Regions from separate parts of the Microbulbifer sp. TB1203 genome, predicted to be linked through region 2. Evidence: predicted binding sites of a transcription regulator. Region 2 holds the regulator's gene; the other holds the start of a gene.
The links. The regulator LexA, encoded in region 2, represses DNA repair genes until DNA is damaged. The targets are predictions, from matches to a motif close to ACTGTNTNTANANACAGT.
Positions count from the first base shown of each region.

Region 1: a site for LexA is predicted at 1,711-1,728, ahead of PP263_RS15135 (VRR-NUC domain-containing protein). Genes of this name have one in related genera too.

Region 1 is NZ_CP116899.1:3,600,163-3,604,579, forward strand. Features, by position in the region: gene PP263_RS15130 (NCS2 family permease) at 24-1,343, opposite strand; gene PP263_RS15135 (VRR-NUC domain-containing protein) at 1,840-3,531, shown strand; gene PP263_RS15140 (ATP-dependent DNA helicase) at 3,558-4,417, shown strand, end outside.
Region 2 is NZ_CP116899.1:1,556,758-1,561,174, forward strand. Features, by position in the region: gene PP263_RS06595 (DUF6763 family protein) at 123-434, shown strand; gene PP263_RS06600 (TIGR00730 family Rossman fold protein) at 472-1,113, opposite strand; gene lexA (transcriptional repressor LexA) at 1,299-1,904, shown strand; gene PP263_RS06610 (hypothetical protein) at 1,964-2,221, opposite strand; gene PP263_RS06615 (DUF6586 family protein) at 2,306-2,797, opposite strand; gene topA (type I DNA topoisomerase) at 2,794-4,417, opposite strand, start outside.

The DNA of each region.
Region 1 (4,417 bases), 2.0 Mb from region 2:
GGCGGATGGCCGCCCCGCCGCTCCTACAAAAAACCAAACTTCAATACAAAAATCCCGGCCACCAGATAAACCACCGGCGGGCAGGTTTTCACCTGTCCGTTCAACAACTTGATGGCCGCATAGGCGATAAACCCCAACCCGATACCGTCGGCGATGGAATAGCCCAGGGGCATGGCCAGCGCAGTAATCACCGCCGGCGCGCTCTCGCTGTGATCGGACCAGTCCACATCCCCCAGGCTGCGCGCCATCAGGCAGGCCACAAACAGCAGCGCCGCCGCCGTGGCGCAGGCGGGGACACTCTGCGCCAGCGGCGCAAACAACAGACACAGCAAAAACAACAGGCCGCAGACAATCGCCGTCATCCCGGTGCGCCCGCCGGCCTCGACGCCGGCCGCGCTCTCGATATAGCTGGTAGTGGAGGAAGTGCCCACCAGGGCACCCACTACAGTAGCCCCGGAATCCGCCAGCAGCGCCTTGCCCAGCCGAGGCAGCGAACCGTCGGCGCGCACCAGCTCCGCCCGGTTGGCCACACCCACCATGGTGCCGGCGGTGTCGAACACATCCACCAACAGCATGGTGAGAATCACCGTGACCATGGACACCTCGAAAGCGCCGGCAACATCCAACTGTAAAAATACCGGCGCGGGCGATGGCGGCAGGGACATCAATCCCTTGAACTCCACCTCCCCCAGCACCCAACCGGCAACGCTCACCGCCAGAATGCCGATCACCACCGCGCCGGTCACCCGGCGCTGCGCCAGTGCGGCGATCAGCGCAAAGCCGACCAGGCACATCAGCGGCTCAAACGTAGTCAGGTCCCCCAGCGCCACCAGGGTCGCCGGGCTGTCCACCACCACCCCGGCCTTGCTCAGGGCGATAATGCCCAGAAACAGCCCGATGCCCGCGGAGATACCCAGCTTCAGGTTGCGGGGAATGGCATTGATCAGCCACTCCCGGAACGGCAGCAGGCTCAGCGCCACAAACAGAATCCCGGACAGAAACACCGCCCCCAGGGCTGTCTGCCAGGCGTGCCCCATCCCCAGCACCACCGCGTAGGTAAAGAAAGCGTTCTGCCCCATCCCCGGCGCCAGCGCCACCGGGTAATTGCCCAGCAGCCCCATGGCAATGGACCCAAAGGCCGCCGCCAGGCAAGTCGCCACAAACACCGCCCCGAAATCCATCCCCGCCTCGGAGAGAATCGCCGGATTGACGATGGAGATATAGGCCATGGCCAGAAACGTGGTAAACCCCGCCAACACCTCCCGCCGCCAGAAGCCGACCTCCACGTGCTCCCTACCGGTCTCCAGCTGGCGAAAATTGAAATAGTCCGCGACTCTCTGCATAGCAATCACCTGGCCACTAGATTCGGATGTCGTTTTTCGCCTGCAATTTCTAAACCACACGATCAGGATTTAAGGGCGCGAAGTTCTGTAAACGGGATTTCAATATACTGAGCAGCTCTTCATATTGTTTTGCTTTCATACCTTTTGCTCCTTGCTCTATTCCGTTTGATCTTCGCTCGGCAGGCCTTCCGTTCGACCACCTCGGCCCTCACAACTCTCTCTGGCGACCGCCACGCAATCGGGCGCGGCTAAATTTGTGCATATTCTTTGCGGAAAGCGGAAGCGCGGCAAGCGCACAAAGCTTGCGCATATCTGACCGCCGGATGGCTGGGCGGTCGCTCCCGGGATTTGTTCATGCCCTATGCATCCTGTATAACTGTACAGTATCCAGGCGACAGGGAAAGCTCTCCACATAGCTCCTCGAACACGCCTTCCCAATAGAAGTACTGGGGCAGAAGCCCCTGGAAAACCAACCACGAGCAATACGCAGTAGAACATGGCTGTCCCCGTTGAACTGGCACCGGATTATTACCTGACCAACTTCCGCGCCCTGGTGGACTTTGTGATGGCTCGCTATGAGCCACTGCTCTCGGATGGGGAGCAGCAGTTTTACACCACTTTCGGGGCGCTGGATATCGACAGCCAGCGGCTGTACGTGCGGCTGTTGTCACGCAAGGGGGTGCCGTCCTCGGCGGGGTCCTTGTTTCGCCAGAGCAAGCTGGTTTACGCCGAAATTGATTACCTGCCCCGGGCCGCGGACCGGTTAGTTGAGGCCGGTTTGTTGCGGCGCGACCCGGAACTGCCCCTGGGGGAATGCCTGCCGCTGTTCAGCAAGGCGGAATTGCTGGCCCGCAGCCCCATACCTCTGTCCAAAACCCTGAAACGCCAGGCACTGGAGCTGGCGTTGCTGGAGCAAGGCGCGGACCAGACGGCGCTGCTGGACGCCTTGTTGTCGACTGAATCCCTGTTGGCGGTGCAGGCGGCGGAGCACTTCGAAACCTTTAAGCTCTGCTTTTTTGGCAACTTGCGTCAGGACCTGACCGACTATGTACTACGGGACCTGGGGCTGTACCGCTACGAGAATTACCCACTGGATCGACGGCACCTGCCGTTCCAGAGCCGGGCGCAGATCATCCAGCACCTGCGCTATTACGACTGCCTGGAGCAGCTGGAAAGCACGCTGTGCGCCGGACCGGACACGATCCTGGCGCTGGCTGAGCAACTGCCCGAGAACAAAGATAAGGCTGAGGGCGATGCCACCCTGCACCGGCGCCTGGATCGCCTGCGCCTGGCGCTGGCCAGGCAGTTGGAACGACTGGACGAACTGGAGGCAGCCGACCAGCTGTACCGGCGCTGCACACGGCCGCCGGCCCGGGAGCGCCGGGCACGTATCGCCGTCAAGCGCGGCGATATCGATGCGGGACTGGCCCTGTGCCGGGAGATACTGACGGCGCCCCACAACGAAGCGGAGCGGGTTTTTGCGGAGAGTTTTGGTTACCGCACCGCCAGGCGGGAGGGGCACCTGGCGGGCTGGGAACCACCGGCCCGATACCAGCCGCCCACCCAAACCGAGGTACTGCCGCAGGCGCCGGAGCGGGTGGAGCTGCTGGCCGCCGCCTATCTGCAAGAGGGTTCTCCCCGCCCGCAAGCAGACCAGTGTTTTTACGTGGAAAACAGCCTGTTTAACGGGATACTGGGGCTCTTTGCCTGGGACATCGTTTTCGCCCCGGTGCCCGGGGCTTTTTTTAATCCATTTCAAGCGGCGCCCAGCGACTTTCGCACCCCCGACTTTTATCCGTTGCGCCGGGCCGCGTTCGAACAGCGCCTGGCCGAACTCGACAGCAACAGCCTGGCGCATCGGGTGTGGCAGCACTATCGCGAGAAAAAGGGCATCGCCAATCCGCTGGTGGCCTGGGAGGCGCTACCGGAAACGCTGCTGGAACTGGCGCTGACGCGCATCCCCGCCGACCATTGGCGGCAGTTGTTTCAGCGCCTGCTGAGCGACATCGCCCATCACCGAAGCGGCCTGCCGGACCTGATTCTGTTTCCGGCGACGGGCGGCTATGAGCTGGTGGAAGTGAAGGGGCCCGGCGATCGCCTGCAACAAAACCAGCTGCGCTGGCTGGCGTTTTTTGCCGAACACCAAATCCCCCACCGGGTCTTGCATGTGGAGTGGCAGCAGCCTTGAGCGGGACAACGACAGCCTTGAGCGACATGACAGCCGAGAGTGATGCCCCGCCCCTGCAACTGCCGGTGGGACAACTGGTCGCGTTTGCCTGCCGCCGCGGTGACCTGATCGGCGATACCCCGGGCGGGCCCTCGGCCCAAGAGGGAATTCGCGCTCACCAGAAACTGCAAAAACAGCGCCCACCGGGCAGTGAAGCCGAGTACAGGCTACAGGTGCAATGGAACTGCGAGGGCCAGGCGGTGATCCTCAGCGGCCGGGTGGATATCCTGCACCCACAAACGGACCTGCACCGGCCGGTACAGCTGGATGAAATTAAAACCACCTACTACCCGCCCCGGCAATTGCCGGAGACGGTGCGCCAGTTGCACTGGGCCCAGCTTAAAGTCTACGGCTTCTGTTACCTGTTGCAGCGGCGGGCTGATGCGGAGAACCCCGCTACCGATGACGGCCGCGTGGCTCTGCAGATGTTGTGGCACAACCTGAAAGAGCAAAAAACCTACCCGGAGCTGCACGAGTTCAGTTGGTCCGATCTGGAAGACTTCGCCCACGCAGCGGTGAGCGAGTATCTCCATTGGCATCGAAGCTGGCAGCAGCATCGCCAGCAGGTGCAAACGTCGGCCCGGGCGCTGGCGTTTCCATTTCCCGATTATCGGCCCGGTCAGCGAGAGCTGGCGGTGGCGGCATACCGCTGCCTGCGCGATGGCGGTGAGCTGGTGGTGGAAGCGCCCACCGGCATTGGCAAAACGGTAAGCACCCTGTTCCCGGCCATCAAGGCACTGGGGGAAGCCCAGGTGGATCAGCTGGTTTACCTGACCGCCAAAAATTCCGGTCGCCAGATGGTGCGGGAAACAGCAGCGCGGCTGCACGACAAGGGACTAAAACTTTC
Region 2 (4,417 bases):
AACCAACAATTAAAACAGTTGTTTAGTGAAAAGGCAGATTAGCATATTCCGCGCCAGCAGGCGGTGTTGAACCGGTGGCGCGGACATTAAATTGAAGGGAAGAATCGAGGAGAAGGGTTGCCATGACTCATAAACGACCGGAAATTGGCAGTTGGTTCGAGAATATCGACGGCGGCCTGCTGTTCGAAGTGGTCGCGGTGGACGATACCATCGAAGTCCAATACGCCGACGGCACCCTGGATGAGTTCGACTGGGAACAGTGGCGGGAGATGTCGCTGGTCACGGCGGCAGAGCCGGAGGATGCCAACGCGGCCTTCGGCCTGACTGTGGACGACCAGTCACCGAATGCGCGGGGCTTCAGCGTGCCGGAGGATACCAACCCTCTCGACCACGTTGAGGGAGAACCTTTCGAGGGGACGGACGAGTCGTCCTGAGGCCCCTTGCCAAGAGAATGAAAACTGGAGGTTCGTATCACGCCTCCCGCCCCCTGATGTAATCGATAATGATCTCCGCCGCCTCCTCTACAGTATCCACCATGCTGAATAAATCCAGGTCCGAGGCGTCAATGCAGCCGCTCTCCAGCACCGTATCCATCAACCAGCCGTGCAATCCAGCCCAATAGCGCTTGCCCACCAGCACGATGGGAAAGCGCTGCACCTTCTGCGTCTGCACCAGGGTCAGCGCTTCGAACAGTTCGTCCAGGGTGCCGTAGCCCCCGGGCATACCCACAAAACCCACCGCGTGTTTGACGAACATAAACTTGCGCACAAAGAAGTAGCGGAAGTTGAGGCTGATGTCCTGGTAGGGATTGGCCGCCTGCTCGAAAGGCAGTTCTATGTTGAGGCCGATGGAGACGCCGCGCTGGGGCAAGGCACCGCGATTGCAGGCCTCCATGATCCCCGGGCCGCCACCGGTCATCACCGGTATACCTTCGGCGGCCAGCAACTCCCCCAGTCTGACTCCCTGCTGATATTCCGGAGTATCCTCTGTAAAGCGCGCACTGCCGAATACTGTCACGGAACCGGTGAGCGCAATCAGTCGTTCAATTCCATCCACCAGCTCGGACTGTATCCGCAGTACCCGCCAGGCTTCCGGCATTTTTGCGTCCAGCATTTTCTTTCCTTTTATTTGTCGCGTATCTCTTTCAACCAGCCATTTTCTCCCCTCCTCTACTTATAGCAGCTTAATAGCGACAATGGCGTTGCCGGCCGCCCACCGGCACAAAGATTGCGCAGGAGGCAAATCTGTATATAATCCCAGCAACTGTATATAAATACAGAACAACCTCAGGTGACCCTATGACCAATCTCACTGCACGCCAGGCCCAGGTACTTGAACTGATCAAGTCCTATCTGGAGGACACCGGCTATCCGCCCACGCGCGCGGAGATCGCCCAGGAACTGGGCTTTCGATCCCCCAACGCCGCGGAAGAACACTTGAAGGCACTTGCGCGCAAAGGCGCGATCGAGATGGTGGCGGGTGCCTCGCGGGGAATCCGCATTCCCGATTATCAACCGGGCCTGCCGATTGTAGGGCGTGTAGCCGCCGGCAACCCGATCCTCGCCGAGGAGAACATCGAGGATTACTGCGACCTTCCGGCAGATTTCTTTCACCCACCGGCGGACTACCTGCTGCGGGTGCACGGCATGAGCATGCGCGACGCCGGCATACTGGATGGCGACCTGCTTGCGGTACAGCGCACAGATCAAGTGCGCAATGGCCAGATAGTGGTGGCGCGGATCGAAGATGAAGTCACCGTCAAGCGCTTCCGCCGCAAAGGCAACCAGGCCACTGTGCAGCTATTGCCGGAAAACGAGGATTTCGAAGTGATTCAAGTGGATATGCGGGACAAGCGTTTTGCCATTGAAGGACTGGCGGTGGGAGTGATCAGGCAGAGCCCCTGATCAATTAACAATGACCAGGCTGGAGTAATCCCAATTGAACATTGGTAACTGGTCATTGATCAATGAACCGTGTGATTTACCGGGGTCCCCTCTTCGTCTTCATCGAAATAACCCGACTCCATATCGTCGATATTCTGTACAGCTTCTATGCCGGCCTCCAGCATGGCCCGGGCAATGGCGATTTTGTGTTCGCGTATGAAATCCAGACTCTCACTGGAGAAATGGATACGCACCAGCGGGTCCTCCCGGTGGCCGGCACGGCGCAGCGCCACATCGCCATTGGCCAGTTCAACAATTTCAAAAGTCTCGGAGGACATACCCTTCTCCCGCTACATCAATTTGTGTGCAGGGTAACATACAGAGGCCGGAAGCCAGAAATCGGACTTAAAAACTGCCCGCTCCTACCACTCTTCCATATGCGCGCGCTGGCGCCGCACCAACTCCACTAGCGCGGCACGCCATGCTTGCAAACGCTCTTCGCTGAGAGCCGGAATTTCGGCAGCGGACAGGTTTTGCAACGGAATCAAGTTATCCTCCCCGCGATTTCCTTCGCTCTTCCCGCCGGAGAACTTCCACAGCTGCAACCACGCGGCCTGCAGTTGCGACAGCCAGCTGTCAGGGTCCCCGAGCAGCTCCAGCAGTTCAGCGGCCTCCGCACAGGCCGTACCGCGGGCTGCGGCCCGCTCCTTGAGTTCAGACGCGGATTCCGGTTCGCAACCCAGTTGCAACTGAAACGCCAGCTCGCAGAGAAAGGCGCGGTAGGCGCGCCACAGCTGCACCACTGCTCCCTCCTGCACCGCCACCTGCCGCAACGCGGGCCCGGTCTCTCCATCCAGGAGCAGTTGGCTTTTACGCAGAGCGGACGCCACCGCGCCGGTGTAAGGATTGCTCATCTGCCCGCGGCCGCTTTCTTGTGTGCCGGCTTGCGCGTGGTACCACTGCTTCCGGACTCAATCTGCCACTTGCCGTCTCGATAAAAGGCGCGCCAGCCGGTGGCCTTTCCCTCTTCCTCGGACTGTACATACTGCTCTTGGGTCTTGCGGCTGAAGCGCACCACCGTATCCCGCCCCTTGTCGTCCTCGGTGGGCGCCGAAAACAGGAAGCTGTACTTGGGATCGATCTCGCTTTTGTGCGGCAACAGCTCTTTCACCAGTGGCGCGCGGGTCTCGCGGTTCTTCGGGAACTGGCTTGCGGCGAGGAACAAGCCCGAGGCGCCGTCGCGCAGGATATAGTGGTCGTCCACTTTCTGGCAGGGCAGCTCGGGCATGGGCACCGGATCCATTTTCGGTGGCGCCGGCTGGCCGTTCTTGAGCAGTTTACGGGTGTTCTTGCACTCTTCGCTGGTGCAGCCGAAGTACTTGCCGAAACGACCGGACTTCAGCTGCATATCGCTGCCACACTTGTCGCACTCGATCAGCGGCCCGTCGTAGCCCTTGATCTTGAAAGTGCCCTTCTCCACCTCGTAGCCGTTGCAATCCGGGTTGTTGCCGCAGATATGCAGCTTGCGCTGCTCATCCAGCAGGTAGCTGTCCATGGCGGTGCCGCACTTGGAACAGCGGCGCTTGTCGCGCAACTGGCGGGATTCTGCTTCTTCATCCTTGTCCGCGTCCACGGCCTCTTCGCCGGGCACCAGGTTCATGGTGTTGGTGCAGCGCTCCTTGGGTGGCAACCCGTAACCGGAGCAGCCGAGGAAAACGCCGGTGGAGCCGGTGCGGATCTGCATATGCCGGCCGCACTTGCTGCACTCGATATCGGTGTCCGTGGGCGCGTTGCGGCGCATGCCGTCCTCGGCGGCCTGGGCTTTTTCCAGGCGCGCGGAGAAGTCCTTGTAGAATTCGTCGAGCAGCTCTTTCCAGCCCTTGTCCCCCCCCGCCACCGCGTCCAGGGATTCCTCCAGGTTGGCAGTAAAACCGTAATCCATCAGGTTCTTGAAACTCTCGCTCAGGCGGTCGGTGACGATATCCCCCATTTTTTCCGCGTAGAAGCGCCTGTTTTCCAAGCGGACGTAGCCGCGGTCCTGGATAGTGGAAATGATTGAGGCGTAAGTGGAGGGACGGCCGATACCGCGCTTTTCCAGCTCTTTCACCAATGCCGCCTCGCTGTAACGCGCCGGCGGTTTGGTGAAATGCTGTTTCGGATCCAGTTTTTTCAGCGAGAGTTTCTCTCCCACTTTCACGTCCGGCAACAGTAGGTCTTCGTCTTTTTTGCTGACCGGCGGCGCCACCTTTAAAAAGCCGTCGAAACGGATCACGCGCCCGCGGGCGCGCAGCTCGAAGTCGCCGGCGGTAACCACCACCGAGGTGGACGTGAACTGCGCCGGGGTCATCTGGCAGGCCACGAACTGCTGCCAGATCAGGTTGTACAGGCGCTCGGCGTCGCGCTCTACGCCGGAGAGCATGTTCGGCTGCACACGCACATCCGAGGGGCGGATCGCCTCGTGGGCCTCCTGGGCACCTTCCTTGCTGCTGTAGCTGTTGGGGTTTTCCGGCAGGTATTTATCGCCGTAGCTCTCG